One region of the Synechococcus sp. CCAP 1479/9 genome, then DNA from elsewhere that is predicted to be linked to it. Evidence: predicted binding sites of a transcription regulator. Region 1 holds the regulator's gene; each other region holds the start of a gene.
The links. The regulator NtcA, encoded in region 1, controls nitrogen genes in cyanobacteria. The targets are predictions, from matches to a motif close to GTANCNNNNGNTAC.
Positions count from the first base shown of each region.

Region 2: fmdA (formamidase) is a predicted target of NtcA. The motif match lies at 2,476-2,489, and genes of this name have one in related genera.
Region 3: urtA (urea ABC transporter substrate-binding protein) is a predicted target of NtcA. The motif match lies at 2,351-2,364, and genes of this name have one in related genera.
Region 4: KUG38_RS03090 (P-II family nitrogen regulator) is a predicted target of NtcA. The motif match lies at 1,764-1,777, and genes of this name have one in related genera.

Region 1 is NZ_JAFKRK010000021.1:107,003-111,158, reverse strand. Features, by position in the region: gene KUG38_RS08040 (cob(I)yrinic acid a,c-diamide adenosyltransferase) at 1-403, opposite strand, end outside; gene rph (ribonuclease PH) at 567-1,319, shown strand; gene ntcA (global nitrogen regulator NtcA) at 1,462-2,127, shown strand; gene KUG38_RS08025 (DUF3084 family protein) at 2,203-3,456, shown strand; gene KUG38_RS08020 (RuvC family protein) at 3,473-3,895, shown strand; gene KUG38_RS08015 (DUF3146 family protein) at 3,873-4,130, opposite strand; gene pth (aminoacyl-tRNA hydrolase) at 4,149-4,156, opposite strand, start outside.
Region 2 is NZ_JAFKRK010000016.1:301,562-305,717, forward strand. Features, by position in the region: gene KUG38_RS05785 (anthranilate synthase component I family protein) at 1-974, shown strand, start outside; gene KUG38_RS05790 (aminotransferase class IV) at 971-1,843, shown strand; gene KUG38_RS05795 (hypothetical protein) at 1,870-2,379, shown strand; gene fmdA (formamidase) at 2,546-3,751, shown strand; gene KUG38_RS05805 (FmdB family zinc ribbon protein) at 3,879-4,151, shown strand.
Region 3 is NZ_JAFKRK010000016.1:309,427-313,582, reverse strand. Features, by position in the region: gene KUG38_RS05850 (ABC transporter substrate-binding protein) at 1-32, shown strand, start outside; gene KUG38_RS05845 (MlaD family protein) at 57-932, opposite strand; gene KUG38_RS05840 (hypothetical protein) at 935-1,555, opposite strand; gene ureG (urease accessory protein UreG) at 1,606-2,220, shown strand; gene urtA (urea ABC transporter substrate-binding protein) at 2,443-3,738, shown strand; gene KUG38_RS05825 (ABC transporter permease) at 3,878-4,156, shown strand, end outside.
Region 4 is NZ_JAFKRK010000008.1:37,636-41,791, forward strand. Features, by position in the region: gene purB (adenylosuccinate lyase) at 1-31, opposite strand, end outside; gene KUG38_RS03080 (hypothetical protein) at 84-254, opposite strand; gene KUG38_RS03085 (TlyA family RNA methyltransferase) at 456-1,286, shown strand; gene KUG38_RS03090 (P-II family nitrogen regulator) at 1,327-1,665, opposite strand; gene queF (preQ(1) synthase) at 1,881-2,297, shown strand; gene KUG38_RS03100 (cytochrome c biogenesis ResB family protein) at 2,299-3,618, opposite strand; gene KUG38_RS03105 (cytochrome c biogenesis CcdA family protein) at 3,615-4,156, opposite strand, start outside.

The DNA.
Region 1 (4,156 bases):
GCAGCCGCTCGCGGCTCACCTCCCACACCTCGGCCACCGCTTCGAGCGCCTCCTCGGCCGTGGCCCCCTCGGGCCCCTGGGAACCCGGCGGCCCATCGAGGCAGTGGGGCGTGCCCGGCCGCAGCCACTCCAGCCGGCCGCATAGCCGCAGGCTGCCCGCCGGCCCCTGCTCCACGCCCCCCTTGAGGAACTGGCTCACCAGCACCCGGCTGCCCAGCCCGGCGCTGCGCAGGGCCTGGCTGAACACCGCCGCGAAGCTGCCCCGGAACGGCGCCGTATGGATCTGCAGCAGCCCCTCCGGCTGGCTCACCAGCCTTAGCGGCGGCACCAGGGCCAGCGGCTCGGTGCGCGCCGGGGTGGCCGTACGCCGGGGGTGGCCGGGGTCGACGAGGCTGGCGGTCATGGACACCCCACGGAAGCGTTGGTGTGAAAGGTCCGGACGGATCGCCCAGCCGCTCACCTCCCGAATGTAGCGGCCCCCGCCAGCCCGGCACACCATCGGTAGTGGCTGGGAACAGACGTACCACCGGCGCCGCCTACGCTGGCCCGGCTCCGCCAAAGGCCGCGTGACCACTCCCGCCGACGCCCCCCGCAACGACGGCCGCCCCGCCGACGCCCTGCGCCCGGTGGCCGTCGACTGGGATCCGATGGGCTTCGCCCTCAGCTCGGTGCTGTTCGCCGCCGGCCGCACCCGCGTGCTCTGCAGCGTCTGCCTCGATCCCGAGGTGCCCCGCTGGCGCAAGGGCTCCGGCAGCGGCTGGCTCAGCGCCGAATACCGCCTCCTGCCCGCCTCCACCCCCAGCCGCCAGGGCCGCGAGCTGATGAAGCTCTCCGGCCGCACCCAGGAGATCCAGCGCCTCATCGGCCGCAGCCTGCGGGCCGCCCTCGATCTGGAGGCCCTCGGCGAGCGCACCCTGCTGGTCGACTGCGACGTGCTCCAGGCCGACGCCGGCACCCGCACCGCCTCGATCACCGGCGCCTGGATCGCCCTGGCCGCCGCCCTGGAGCGCCTCCAGCGCCAGGGCGTGCTGGCCGCCTCGCCCCTGCGCCAGCAGGTGTCCGCCGTGTCGGTGGGCCTGGTGGACGGTGTGGCCCTGCTGGATCTCGACTATTCCGAGGATTCCCGCGCCGAGGTCGACCTCAACGTGGTGATGGACGAGCAGGGCCGGCTGCTGGAGATCCAGGGCACCGCCGAGGGCGCCCCCTTCTCCCGCTCCCGCCTGGACGCCCTGCTGGATCTGGCCGAACCGGGGCTGCGGGCCCTGCAGGGGGCCCAGCGCCAGGCCCTGGCTGTGGCGCCAGGCACCACGACCGGTTAAAGAGTGTCATTGGCTACATGGATCGGCCAGGCCGATCCATAGGTTCATCTCCAATCGCCACGCCTTGATGGTCGGCGCTACGCGTGGCTTCAGCCGCTACCCCAGCACCCCATCCAGCGGATCCCCCGGCTCCGTGACCCCCATGGGCGCCCCCGGCGCCCTGGCCACCACCCTGCTGGACGTGATCCGCGGCCTGGCCGGCAGCAGCGTCGAGACCATCGAGCGCGGCAAGACGATCTTCTTCCCCGGCGACCCGGCCGAGCGCGTCTACCTGCTGCGGCGCGGCGCCGTGCGCCTCTCGCGCGTCTACGAATCGGGCGAGGAGATCACCGTGGCCCTGCTGCGCGAGAACAGCCTCTTCGGGGTGCTCTCCCTGCTCACCGGCCAGCGCTCCGACCGCTTCTATCACGCGATCGCCTTCACCCGGGTGGAGATGGTCACCGCCCCGGCCACCTCGGTGCGGCGCGCCATCGAGCAGGACGCCAGCGTCGGCCTGCTGCTGCTGCAGGGCCTCTCCTCCCGCATCCTCCAGACCGAGACCATGATCGAGACCCTCACCCACCGGGACATGTCCTCCCGGCTCGTGAGCTTCCTGCTCGTGCTCTGCCGCGACTTCGGCGTGCCCGGCGCCGAGGGGATCACCATCGACCTGCGCCTCTCCCACCAGGCCATCGCCGAGGCGATCGGCTCCACCCGCGTCACCATCACCCGCCTCCTTGGCGACCTGCGCAACGATGGCTTGGTCCAGATCGACCGCAAGAAGATCACCGTCTTCGACCCCATCGCTCTGGCCAAGCGGTTCAGCTGAGCGGGCGACCCCGGCGGGGTGCCGTGAGGCCACCGACAGGGATACTTGGTGCATCGCAAAGCCGAGGCGCAGAAGGTGTCGGGTTGGCTGCTGATCCTGGCCCTTCTGGTGCTCGGCGGAGTGCTCTCCACCCTGGGCGACCGGCTCGGCAGCCGCGTGGGCAAGGCGCGCCTCAGCCTGTTCAACCTGCGGCCCCGCAAGACCGCCGTGGTGATCACGGTGCTCACCGGCAGCCTGATCAGTGCCGTGTCGCTGGCGCTGATGCTGCTGGTGAGCGAGCGCCTGCGGGTGGGGCTCTTCGAGCTCGACCAGATCCAGGACCGCCTGCGGGACAGCCGCGCCGCCCTGAAGCGCAACGAGGGGGAACTGACCCGCACCCGGGGCGAACTGGAGCGCAGCCGCCTCGATCTGATCACGGCCGAACGCCGCCGTGACCAGGCCCTGGCCAGCCAGCGCCGCGCCCGCGACCAGCTGCTGGCCGCCGAGCGCCGCGTCGAGACCCTGCGCCGTGAGCTGCAGCCCCTGCAGGCCGAGCGCGTCCGGCTGGAGGCCGAGCGGGCCCGGCTCAGCCGGGAGGTGCAGGGCCGGGACGCCGAGATCCGCCGCACCGAGGCCGAACTGGCCAGCGTCCGCCGCCGCATCGCCGCCGGCGCCAAGGAACTCAAGGACCTGGAGACCAACGTCATCGCCCTGCGCCGCGGCGACGTGGTGATCGCCAGTGGCCAGCCCCTGGCCACCGCCAAGGTGCAGCTGCAGCGCCCCGACCAGGCCAAGCAGGTGATCGACGCCCTGCTGCAGGAGTCGAACCGGGCGGCGTTCCAGCTGCTGCTGCCCGGCCAGCCCCCCAACCGCCAGATCCTGCTGGTGCCCCGCAGCGACATCACCCGGCTGGAATCGCTGCTGGCCACCCCCGGCACCTGGGTGGTCAGCATCCGCTCGGCCGCCAACGTGCTGCGGGGCGAGGCCCAGGTGCTCGCCTTCCCCGACCTGCGCCCCAACCGCCAGGTGGTGGAGCAGGGGGAGGTCCTCTCCCGCACCTCCCTGGAGCCCGACGTGCGCGACCCCGAAGCCGTCCGCAGCCGCCTCAACCTGCTGCTGGCCGCCGCCTTCGCCAAGGTCCAACGCCAGGGCACCCTGGCCAACGGCCTCCAGTTCGATGCCGCCGGCATCAACGCCCTGGCCCGCGACCTCAGCGAGCGCCCCGCCGGCGTCACCGCCAACCTCGAGGCCGTGGCCACCCAGAACGCCGACACCCCCGACCCGATCAGCGTGGAGCTGCGCTGGCCCCGCAAGGACGGAGCCGGAGCCACCCGGCCGGGGCGGCCATGACGGTGGCGGTGCGGCCATGACCACCGGCCCTTTGGCGGGGCTCGATCCCGGCCGCAGCAAGTGCGGGCTGGTGCTCACCGACCCAGGGCGCCGCGAGATCCGCGAGGCCGTGGTGCTGCCCCCCGAGGCGGCCTGGGAGCGGCTGGAGCACTGGCACCGCCACCAAGGCCTGGCCGCCGTGGTGATCGGCGACGGCACCGGCAGCGGCGCCTGGCGGCGGCGTCTGGAGCCCCTGCTGCCGGTGGAGCTGGTGGATGAGCAGGGCACCACCCTGGCGGCGCGGCGCCGCTACTGGGAGCTGTTCCCCGCCCGGGGCTGGCGGCGGCTCCTGCCCCTGGGCCTGCGCCAGCCCCCCCGCGACTACGACGACGTGGTGGCCCAGCTGCTGCTGGAGCGGCGGCTGGGGCGGGAGCTGCTCAGAACGACGCCCGCACCGTGAACACGTAGTCGCCGCCAGGTTCGAGCTGGTAGTCGGCCTTGAGCAGGAAGCGCAGCAGGGCATCCTGGATCAGGGCGCGCCCCAGGGACGGCTCCACCTGCAGTTCCCCCCGGTCGAAGGCCCAGCGGAAGCGCCACTGGAAGCCGCCGGCGCTGATCTCCCCCTCCAGCAGGCAGGGGCTGAAGCTCTGGCGCAGCACCCGCAGCTGAGCGGTGGTGGCGGGAAGGCGACTCACGGGACGGTGTCGATGCTCTCAGGATG
Region 2 (4,156 bases), on a different contig from region 1:
ATTTCGACCGGGGGGAGGGTCGGCTCTGGCTGGAGGGCCAGGACCCGGCCCGGTTCGCGGCCATGGTGCGGCTGCTGCAGGATCCCGCCACCGGGGCGGCGGTGGCCGGGGCCGGAGAGCGCCCGGCCGATGGGTCCGGCATCGCCCGGGACGACTGGCACTGGCACACCCCCCCGGACACCTATGCCGCCCAGGTGGGGATCCTGCGGGAGTGGATCGCCGCCGGTGATCTGTTCCAGGCCAACCTCACCGCCTGCTGCGAGAGCCTGCGGCCAGAGCCGCCCGACCCGCTGGTGCTGTACCGCCGCCTTGTGGGCAACGGCCCGGCCCCCTTCGCCGGCCTGGCGGTCGCCGGCGGGGAGGCGGTGATCTCGGCCTCGCCGGAGCGCTTCCTGCGCCTGCACCCCGACGGCCAGGTGGAGACGCGGCCGATCAAGGGCACCCGGCCCCGCCGGCTCGACCCCGACGCCGATGCCGCCAGCGCCGCCGAGCTGATCTGCGACCCCAAGGACCGGGCCGAGAACGTGATGATCGTCGACCTGCTGCGCAACGACCTGGGCCGGGTCTGCGTGCCGGGGTCGGTGCATGTGCCCCAGCTGCTGGGGCTGGAGAGCTACGCCCACGTGCACCACCTCACCTCCGTGGTGATGGGCCGGCTCGCCGCCGGCCGCGGCCTGGTCGACCTGCTGCGGGCCTGCTGGCCGGGGGGCTCGATCACCGGAGCCCCGAAGGTGCGGGCCTGCCGGCGTCTCAACCAGCTGGAGCCGGTGCCGCGGGGGCCCTACTGCGGCTCCCTGTTTCACCTGGGCGCCGACGGCGGCTTCGACAGCAGCATCCTGATCCGCACCCTGCTGCAGAACGGCCGGCGCCTGCGGCTCCATGCCGGCGGCGGCATCGTGGCCGACTCCGACCCGGCCGGGGAGGCCCGGGAGATGGGCTGGAAAATCGAACCGTTGCTGGAGGCCCTGGCATGAGCGGCGAGGGCGGCAGCCATCCGGCCGGCACGGCCATCGCCTGGATCGACGGGCCGACGCCGCAGGGAACCTGGGGCGATCCGGAGCGGCTCTGCCTGCCCCTGAACGACCGGGGCCTGCTGCTGGCCGATGGCCTGTTCGAGACGGTGCTGATCGAGGCGGGGCAGCCCCGGCTGCTGGCGGAGCACCTGGAGCGCTGGCGCGACTCGGCCGCCCGCCTTGGCATGGCGCCACCCCCCGGGGCCGACCGGGTGCGGCCGCTGCTGGCCGAGGCCGTGGCCCGCAGTGGCCTCTCCGGCACCGGGGCCCTGCGGCTCAACTGGAGCCGGGGCAGCGGCTCCGGCCGGGGCCTGGCCCTGCCGGGGCCGGCCGAACCCCAGGGCCGCCCCCGCTTCTGGTTGCAGCTGAGCCCCTGGACCCCGAACTCCAACCCGGTGACGGTGATCGTCAGCGCGTTGGAGCGGCGCAACGCAGCCAGCCTGGTCAACCGCTGCAAGACCTTCGCCTACGCCGGCGCCATCCAGGCCCTGCGGGAGGCCCGGGCCGCCGGGGCTGAGGACGCCCTGCTGCTCGGCAGCGGCGGCGACCTCTGCTGCGGCTCCAGCGCCAACCTGCTGCTGCGCCGGCGGGGCGACTGGATCACGCCGCCCGTGGAGAGCGGCTGCCTGCCGGGGGTGATGCGGGGCCGCGGCCTGGCCCTGGGACTGGTGCGGGAGGAGCGCCTGGCTGTGGCGGACCTGCTGGAGAGCGAGGCGGCCCTGCTGATCAACAGCCTGGGCTGCCGCCCGATCCGGCGCTGCGGCACCACCGACCTGCCCGTGCCCGCCGGGGCCTTGGACCTCTGGAAGCGGCTGCTGGTGTCGTCATAGGTTGGCCCCAGAATCGATCGATCACGTTGTTCGACGCTGTGGGGGGCCTGGGGTCCCGGAAGCACCTGGCAGGACTCCTGGCCGGCTTGCTCGCTGGTACGGGGCTCGCCCTGGCCGGTTGCGGCGCCACCCCCAAGGAGGTGGCCGTTCAGGACGCCAAACCGGGCGACCTGCTCGTCGAGGTGGATGGAAACCGGGTGGAGCTGTTGCGGGCGTTCAAGCCGGGCATTGCCAATGGGCTGCACAAGGGTGTCGTGAAGGTCACCTCCGGGGGCGACGATGGCAAGGGTCAGATGTACGAAGTTACGGCGATCTGCAGCGTCAAAGGAGAGCCAGGCTGGCAAACCTATGACAATATCTTCGGAGATCCGATCAGCGATCTCAACGCCAAGCGAACATTCCCGGTCAAGAATCGCTGGCAGTTCCTGTTCCATTTTGATGGCCGCACGGAGCAGATCGGCAAGCTGGATCCCAGTGTCTGGGTCTCGCGGTTGAAGGACAATCTCTGCCGGAAAGGGGATTTCGACGACACCTGATCCTCCGACGGCATCGGGACGGCCAACCGCTGCGCCAGGCCTGATAATGATTCTTGATTTCATTCATCGAGGGCGCGTCCTGGGCCCCAATTTCCGGTAGCAATCGACACTTTCGGGCCGCAGGCCATCCTTTTGGATGGATGGGAAATTGCGCCTCGGTTTCTCGATGCCCAAAACACTCTTCTCCGTCGATCTCACCAAGCCGATGGATCAGCAGGACATGCCCGGGCACAACCGCTGGCATCCGGAAATCCCTGCCGTGGCCTCGGTGAATCCTGGTGACGTGTTCCGGATCGAATGCAAGGACTGGACCGACGGCCAGATCAAGAACAACGACGACCCCAAGGACATCGAGGATGTGAATCTCGAGGTCGTTCACGTTCTCAGCGGCCCGATCTGGGTCAACGGCGCCCAGCCCGGCGACATCCTGGTGGTGGACATCCTTGATGTCGGTGCCCTGCAGGGGGATGAGTGGGGCTTCACGGGCATCTTCGCCAAGGAGAACGGTGGCGGTTTCCTCACCGATCATTACCCCAAGGCGGCCAAGGCCATCTGGGATCTGGAAGGCATCTACACTTCCTCCCGCCACATTCCCGGTGTTCGTTTCGCCGGCATCACCCATCCGGGCCTGATCGGCTGCGCCCCCTCCCACGAGCTGCTCAACGAGTGGAACCGTCGTGAGACGGAGCTGGTGAAAACCGCCCCCGACCGCCGCACCTACGGCGCCGGCCTCTCCGGCAGCGAGCCGGTTCTGGCGGCCCTGCCCAATCCCAACAGCGCCATCCTCGGCACCCTCCCCGGCAGCGAGTTCGAGCGGGTGGCCAACGAAGCGGCCCGCACGGTGCCCCCCCGGGAGCACGGCGGCAACTGCGACATCAAGAACCTCACCAAGGGCACCCGGATCTACTTCCCGGTCTATGTCGAAGGGGCCAAGCTCTCGATGGGCGACATCCACTTCTCCCAGGGGGATGGTGAGATCTCCTTCTGTGGCGCTATCGAGATGTCCGGCTATCTCGACCTCCACGTCGAGATCATCAAGGGCGGCATGGCGAAGTATGGGATGGTCAACCCCATGTTCAAGACCAGCCCGGTGGAACCCCACTACACCGACTACCTGGTGTTCGAAGGCATCTCCGTGGATGAATTCGACGGCAAGCAGTACTACATGGACGTCCACATCGCCTACCGGCGTGCCTGCCTCAACGCCATCGAGTACCTCAAGAAGTTCGGCTACACCGGCGAGCAGGCCTACCTGCTGCTGAGCTGTGCGCCGGTGGAGGGCAGGATCAGCGGCATTGTCGACATCCCGAACGCCTGCTGCACCCTCGCCATCCCCACCTCGATCTTCGATAAGGACATTCTTCCCTGCTGATCGACCGGCTGGCGGGAGGGGCCTGGGCACCAGGCCCCTTTTTCTTGTCTGCCCCTGTTCTTGTCCGCCACTGTTCTGGCCTGCCACTGCTCCTGGCGGCCATCTCCCTTTCCCCCCTCGTCCTGCGATGCCTGTCTACGAATACAGCTGCAGCAACGGCTGCGATAACTATGAGGTCTGGCGCAGCATCGATGAGCGCCACAAGGAAACCAACTGCCCCACCTGCACCGCCGAAGGCATCCGGGTGTTCACGCCGGTCATGTCACTCAGCGGCCCCTTTCGACTGAAGCAGGAACAATCCGAACCCCGCCTGGTTCGCAAGGAAACCAAGGAAGCCACCGGCAAGCCACGGCTCAAGGAGAGCGGCACCCGCCCCTGGATGCTCAATCGCGGCTGCTGAGCGCG
Region 3 (4,156 bases), on a different contig from region 1:
TGCTGCGTCAGGCCGACCGGGTCGAGGGGTGACGCCGCCGGCGGCCATCCCGGCGATCAGCGGCCGCGTTCACCGCGGGGCTCCCCGGCCCCGGTCCGCTCGATCAGTTCGATCACCCAGCTCTCGTTGAGCGTCTTCACCAGGCGGTTGGTGGCGGTGGCCATGGTGGAAAGCTCGCGGAGGGTCTGGAGCAGCAGCGGCCGCGTCTGGGTTTCGGTGCTCTCCAGGCGCCGGATCAGGGCGGACAGGTCAGCGGCGGTGCCGTCGGCGCGGTCCTCCAGCCGCTCGGCCAGGGCGCGGGTGGCCCCCAGGGTGCGGTTGAGCTCGCTGCTGCTGCGACGGGTGTCGGCCTCCAGGCGCGTCGCCAGACGGCGGCTGGCGACCAGGGTGCGATCGAGCTCGTCGAGGCTGCGGGGCAGGCGGGTCTCCGCCAGGCTCAGCCCGCTGCTGACGGCCCGCTGCAGGGGGATGCGGCTGCTGGCCACCTCGGTGAGCAGGTCGTCGATGTCGGGGCGGCTGGTGAACACGAGCGTCTCGCCATCACCGATCGGGGGCTGGCCGATCGCCGCCGGGTCGGGCGTGATGGCGATGTAGCTGTCGCCCAGGAGCCCCAGCTGGGCCAGTTCCGCCCGGCTGCGGCGGCCCACCATGGAGCGGTAGGGGTCCCGCAGCTCCAGTTCCACCAGCACCTGGGCGTCGGGCTGCAGCACGATCCGACGCACCTGGCCAACGGCGAATCCCGAGATCTTCACCGCCATGCCCGTCTGCAGGCCGGCGGCGTCGAGGGTGCGGAACTGCAGGCGGACGCTGGGGGCGAGCCAGTTGCCGGCGCGGGCGATCCCCAGCACGAACACCCCCAGCAGGGCCACCGCTCCCGCCAGGAAGACCAGACTCTGGGCGCCGGGGCGCCGCGGCTGGGCGGTGCTGGACACGGTCAGTTTCCTCCCATGCGCAGGGGATCGACGGCAATCGTCCAGAGCAGATCGAGGCAGACCATCACCCCGATGCCGAGCCGCAGCGACCGGGCCATGCGGGACGCCATCCCCGCAGCGTCGCAGGAGCCGCGCCGGGCCTGGTGCAGGCAGATGGCGGCGCAGATCCCGCCATAGGCGCCCGCCCTGACCAATGCGGCCGCGAAGCGGGCAGGCTCCAGCTGGCCGATCAGGAAGCCCACCTCCCCCGCCACATCCCCCTGGTTGAGCGTGAGGCTGGCGGTGATGATCACCGCCGCCATGAAGTAGAGCAGCAGCACGACGCTCAGCAGCCCGCTGGCCAGCAGCTCGGGCCCCCAGGAGCCGGGGGGGCGCCGGTCGCCGAGCAGCAGCGGACCATCCCGGAGCAGCAGCAGCAGGCTGACCAGCAGCGGGGCCAGGAACAGCAGGGCCCGCACCGCCAGCAGTTCGATCGTGAGCCTGGAGAGCTGCTGCAGGGGGCTGCGCAGCAGCTCGATGAAGCCGAGGCAGACCACCACCCCCGTGCCCACCACGGTGGCGACCAGGCGCCCATCCAGCCGCTCGAAGCGACGGCTCAGCGTCGGGATCGGTCCGTCACTCACCGCAGCCCTCGGCGCTGGCGTCAGGATGGCACCCATCCTGGATCGGGGCGATGGGCAGCAAACTGAGAGTCGGCGTGGCCGGGCCGGTGGGATCGGGCAAGACGGCCCTGGTCGACGCCCTCTGCCGCCGGCTGCGGGAGCGGCTGCAGCTGGCAGTGGTCACCAACGACATCTACACCCAGGAGGACGCCCAGTTCCTCACCCGCGCCGGCTCCCTGGCCCCCGAACGGATCCGGGGCGTGGAGACCGGCGGCTGCCCCCACACCGCCATCCGGGAGGACTGCTCGATCAACCGGGCGGCGGTGCAGGAGCTGGAGGAGGCCTTCCCGGACCTGGACCTGGTGCTGGTGGAGAGCGGCGGCGACAACCTGGCGGCCAGCTTCAGCCCGGAGCTGGTGGATCTGTGCATCTATGTGATCGACGTGGCCGCCGGCGACAAGATCCCCCGCAAGGGGGGGCCCGGCATCACCCGCTCCGACCTGCTGGTGATCAACAAGATCGACCTGGCCCCCATGGTGGGGGCCAGCCTGGCGGTGATGGAGGCCGACACCGAGCGGATGCGCGGCGGCCGGCCCTGGTGTTTCACGAATCTGCGCAGCGGCGAGGGCCTCGATCGGGTCGAAAGCTTCCTGCTGCGGCAGCTGCCTGAACAGGCGGCCGCCTGAGTCGAGCGCGCGTTCAAGGATTCTGGTATTCGCCTTTCAGGCGTTGATCAGAAAAACCGTAGGTAATGCAACATATCGACAGGTCTGCGACGTGCAAATCCTCACTCCGGCGGGCCCTGGGCGGCTTTCTGTCTCATTGGATACCGGGGGTAACCACGTCCTTCCTTACCTTTCCATTTGCCGTCGGTTACGGCGACTACAATTCATCTTGAACAGGCTTCAATGTCTCTGCATCTTTCAAGGCGACTGGCAGCTGCAATCGCCGCATCTGCTGTGAGCGTAACCCTCGTCTCCTGCGGGGGCGAGTCCGGTTCCGGCGGCAATTTTGATGGTGAAGTGAAGGTCGGTATCCTTCACTCCCTCAGTGGCACCATGGCCATCTCCGAAACGACTTTGAAAGAAGTCGAGGAGATGGCGATCAAGGAAATCAATGACGCCGGCGGCGTCAAGGTCGGCGGCAAGTCCTACAAGATCGTCGCCGTCTCCGAGGATGGCGCCTCCGACTGGCCCACCTTCGCCGAGAAGGCCCAGAAACTGATCGACTCCGACAAGGTCGCCGTCGTCTTCGGTGGCTGGACCTCCGCCAGCCGCAAGGCGATGCTGCCGGTCTTCGAGTCGAAGAACCACATGCTCTTCTACCCGATTCAGTACGAGGGTCAGGAGTGCTCGCGCAACATCTTCTACACCGGCGCCGTTCCGAACCAGCAGGCTGAGCCCGCGGTTCAGTGGCTGATGGACAAGTTCGGCGACAAGCTGGGCAAGAAGGTCTACCTGGTCGGCTCCGATTACGTGTATCCGCGCACGGCGAACACGATCATCAAGGAGCAGATGAAGGCCCTTGGCGGTGAGACCGTCGGCGAGGACTACATCCCCCTCGGCAACACCGAGGTGGCTCCGATCATCGCCAAGATCAAGAAGGCCTTCCCCGATGGCGGGATCATCATCAACACCCTGAACGGTGACTCCAACGTCGCCCTGTTCAAGCAGTTCAAGGCCTCGGGCATTGATCCGGCCAAGTACCCGATCATGTCCTTCTCCATCGCCGAGGAGGAGATCCGCCAGATCGGTCCCGAGTACACCACCGGCACCTACGCCGCGTGGAACTTCTTCATGAGCCTGGACACCCCGGCCTCCAAGAAGTTCACCGCCGACTTCCAGGCGATGTACGGCGCCGACCGCGTCACGGGTGACCCGGCGGAATCCGCCTACAACATGGTGTACCTCTGGAAGAACGCCGTCGAGAAGGCGGGAACCTTCGAAGACCTCGACAAGGTCCGCAAGGACATGATCGGGATCACCTTCGCCGCACCCCAGGGCGAAATCAAGATGTTCCCCAACCACCACACCTCCGAGCGGGTGCTCATCGGCGAGGCGGAGCCCACCGGCCAGTTCAAGATCCTGTACGACAGCGTCAAGGCCATCCCGCCGCTGCCCTGGAACCAGTTCGTTCCTGAGACCAAGGGCTTCACCTGCGACTGGACCCAGGATCGTCCTGACGCCGGCAAGTTCAAGATGTGATCACGGAGCCATCCGTGAGGGAATGAACAGCGGGTGGTTCCTCCGGGAACCACCCCTTTCCGATCCGCCACACCCCCCCGTTCGACCCGGTCCAGCGCCGCTACGGCAACGCTGGATCTAACGTTCAACCTGGATTCCGTTGGAACTATTCTTTTCTCAGATCCTCGATGGCCTCAGCATCGGATCTGTGCTGCTGCTCGCAGCCACAGGTCTGGCCATCGTGTTCGGATTGATGGGTGTCATCAACCTCGCCCATGGCGAATTCATGATGCTGGGGGCCTACGTCACCTACGTGGTGCAATCGGCATTCAAGCCAATGGGTGGCGTGATCTTTGAGCTGTACTTCCCGATCTCGTTGGTGCTGTCCTTCATCGTGACGGCACTCGTTGGGGTGCTGCTGGAGAGAACCCTGATCAGG
Region 4 (4,156 bases), on a different contig from region 1:
CCATTTCGGGCAGGGTGTAACGCTCGATCAAGGGCCGGGCGGTGGTGAACGATCCCCCAACCTATCGAGCCGCCCCCACCGGCTCAGGCGGCGGCGGTGAGGCGGCGGTAGGGCAGCTCCAGGTGCACCATCGAACCCCAGGCCTGCTGGCGCACCCAGCAGCGGGTGCCGCGGCGGCGGATCAGCTGGAACGGGGGCAGATCCTCCGGATGGTCCCGCAGCCGCACGAAGCTGCCGGGGTGGAGCAGTTCCACAACATTGGACCCGGGAGCCGCCTTGGATCCCGGGGCAGCAGTGGATCCAGGGCCAGCCATGGGAGGGAACCGGGAAATGACTGGAGCCATCCTGCGACTGTTCCGCGCCGAACCGTCTGCCCATCGGTTTTTGTTCGGTTTGGATCGCTGTTCGGTGACAACATGCCGGTGGAGCGGCAGGACCCATGGCCGAAAAGCAGCATGGCCCGTAAGCAGCGGCTCGATCGCCGCTTGGTGGATCTGGGTCTGGTGGCCAGCCGCCAGCAGGCCCAGCAGCTGATCCGGGCCGGCCGGGTGCGCGGCGGCGGTGCCGTGCTCGACAAGCCCGGCACCGAGGTGGCCGAAAGCCTGCCGCTGGAGGTGGAGCAGCCGCCCCGGTTCGTCTCCCGGGGGGGCGAGAAGCTGGAGGGGGCCCTGGCGGCCCTGCCGATCCAGGTGGAAGGCCGGGTGTGCCTGGATGGCGGCATCTCCACCGGCGGCTTCACCGATTGCCTGCTGCAGCACGGGGCCGTGCGGGTGTATGGGATCGATGTGGGCTACGGCCAGACGGCCTGGAGCCTGCGCACGGATGAACGGGTGGTGCTGCGGGAGCGCACCAACCTGCGCCACCTCACCCCGGAGCTGCTCTACGGGGAAGGCGATCCATGGCCCGACCTGGCCGTGGCCGATGTGTCGTTCATTTCCCTCACCCGGGTGCTGCCGGCCCTGCGGGGCCTGCTGACGGGGGCGGGCGAGGCGCTGCTGCTGGTCAAGCCCCAGTTCGAGGTGGGCCGCCAGCGGGTGGGCAAGGGGGGCGTGGTGCGGGATCCGGCGGCCCATGCCGACGCCATCGCCACCGTGATCACGGCGGCCAGGGAGCTGGACTGGCACCCGGCGGGGCTGGTGGCGTCACCCCTGACCGGACCCGCCGGCAACCACGAATACCTGCTCTGGCTGGTGCCGCCCGGGGAGGTCGCCGAGCGTGCCACCGACGGCACGGACTGGGCCGAAAGGATCGCGACGCTGGTGAAGCAGACCCTGGCCGGGGCCTAAGGGGCCCACGGCCAGGGTCAGGGAAGCAGGAAGCTGGCGCTCAGATGGCGCCGCTGTCGAGGTCGCCGGTGCGGATCCGGATCACCGAATCCACGGTGCTGATGAAGATCTTGCCGTCACCGATCTCGCCGGTGCGGGCCGCGTCCTGCACCGCCTGGACCACCGTGGCCACCCGGTCGTCGTCGACGACGATCTCGAGCTTGAGTTTCTGCAGGAATTCCACCGTGAATTCGGATCCGCGATAGCGCTCCACCTGCCCCTTCTGCCGGCCGAATCCGCGCACCTCGCTCACGGTCATGCCGACGATGCCCGCATTGACAAGGGCGATCTTCACGTCCTCGAGCTTGAAGGGGCGGATGATGGCCTCGATTTTCTTCATGGCTGTGCTGCGGTCAGGAAGGCGACGGTTGGAGTCTCTCAGAGTCCCCGCCTGAGGGGGGGACGGCTCCATTACCGCCGAGCCTTGCCGGGGTCGTCGTAACGGTTGCTACGCGAGCTCCGGGGCGCTGACGGGCGGCCGGGGCCCTTGACGTGGGCTCCGCGCCATGGGCCAGCTCCTGTACGGTCAAAAACCGTCTCCCCGTCCTGCTGACCATGGCTTCCGGTGTCGCCGACCAGCCCCAGACCGTGACCCCCCTGTATGGGGAGCGGGCCATCGCCGAGGCCCAGCTGGTCTGCTTCGCCAATCCCCGGGTGGGCCGGCCCTACGAGGTGTCCATCGAACTGCCGGAGTTCACCTGCACCTGCCCCTTCTCCGGCTATCCCGATTTCGCCGTATTGCGGCTGCTGTATCAGCCCGGCCCCCGGGTGCTGGAACTGAAGGCCCTCAAGCTCTACGTCAACAGCTACCGCAACCGCTCCATCTCCCACGAGGAGGCGGCCAACCGGATCCTCGATGACCTGGTGGCCGCCTGCGAGCCCCTCTGGATGCAGCTGGAGGCCGATTTCAATCCCCGCGGCAACGTCCACACCGTGGTGCGGGTCAGCCACGGCGAGCGCCGGCCCTGCTGAGTCAGGGCTGGGGTTCCAGCCGCTGCAGCAGCGCCGGCAGCTCGGCGGCGAAGGCGGTGAGGTTGCGGTTGCAGAGGCCCGCCACGTGCAGCCGGCCACCGGGCCCATCAGCGATGGCCCAGAGCTGGCGGGTGGCCACCAGGCTCAGGCCACCGCCCAACAGGGCGATGGCGAAGCCGGTGTACACCAGCGGCACGCCGGGGTCCCGTTTGAACAGGATGCCGCTGGCGGGGAGCACGCTCGCCACCCGGATCGGCAGCCCCTTCACCTCCTGGGCTTCGCCGCCTGGCACCAGCTGGGCCAGGGCCACGCCATCGGGGCCGAACACCTGCACCGGCCCCTGTTCGCTGGTGAGGCTCAGGAGCACTGGCTCGGTGCCATCGGGGCGGGTGGGCAGCACCAGCCCCCAGAGCTGATCGCCCAGCTGGGGGAAGGTCTGCAGGGGCAGCTCCAGCACCGGGCTGCGGCCCAGCTGCAGGCTGATCGTCGCCAGGGACCAGTCGGCCTGATACAGCGTCATGCCCCGGTAGCGCAGGGGGTGGTTGACGCTGATGGCGGCTTCGGTGGTGGTGGCCGCATCGCCGGGGGTGATCAGCCGCAGGCTGGAGGCGAACTGCTCCGGGCGGCCGGCGGGATCCCGCTGGATGCGGAAGTCGTCGAGGGCCAGGGTCACCTGGGTGCTGCCGCGGCTGTCGAGCAGCTCCAGCTCCCGACCCGGGGCCAGGAAGCGCTCCAGCCGCTGGCCCCCCAGGGCGCCCCAGGCCGCCCCCACCATCAGCACCACCATGCCGGCATGGACCAGCAGGGGACCCACCCGGCCGAGCACCCCCCGGCGGGCCGCCAGGCGGTCGTCCTGGCGATGGATCTGCCAGCCCGAACCGCGCAGTTCGGCCTCCAGCCGCCCGAGGCCGGCGACGGGCTCGGCGGTGACGAGGGTTTCGGCCACGCTCAGCTTGCTGAGCTGGCGGGGGCTGCGGTAGTCGATCCAGCGCAGGGAGGCCTGCAGGGCGGGCCACTGGCGGCGCCAGCTGCACAGGATCAGCGACAGGCCCAGCCAGGCGAGCAGGGCCAGGAACCAGCCACTGGAATAGACGTGATCCAGCTGCAGGCGCAGCACTCCGTCGCCGTCGAGCAGGCCCAGCCAGGGGTGGGGGTCGTAGAGCTGGTGGTAGAAGGCGGCCTCCTCCTTCTGGGGAATGGCCGTGCCGATGCCGCTGGCGATGGCGATGACCAACAGCAGGCCGATCGCCAGGCGCAGGTCGGAGATCCAGGCGGCCAGACGCTGCAGGGGGCGCCAGGCGGAGGCTGCCGTGCCGCTCATGGCAGCACCGACAGCAGGGTGAGGCCGCCGCTGGCGAGCAGCACCACGCCGCTGATCGGCGGCACCCACTGGCCCAGGCGGCGCAGCTGCAGCAGCCCGGGCAGGGAGGCGGCCACCGTGCCGGCCAGCAGCAGGGGCATCACCTGGCCGGCACCGAAGCTGGTGAGCAGCAGCATGCCCACCAGGGGCTGGCCGGTCTGGGCCATCCAGGCCAGCAGCACCGCCAGCACCGGGGTGGTGCAGGGGGTGGCGGCCAGGCCGAAGGCCAGGCCGGCCGCCAGTGGGGCCAGCGGAGCCGGCACCCGCCGCCGCCAGCGCTCGGGGTCGGGCCCGGCCGGCAACGGCAGCCGCAGCAGGCCCAGCAGGTTGAGACCCATGACCACGGCCACGACGGCCACCAGCAGCGGCAGCTGCCCGGGGATGCGGCCGTAGAGGCGGCCCATCAGGCCGCTGGCCAGGCCGAGCAGCACCAGGGCCGCCACGATGCCGGCCGCGAAGCTGGCGCTGCGCTGCCAGGGGGGACGCCCCTGGTCTTCAG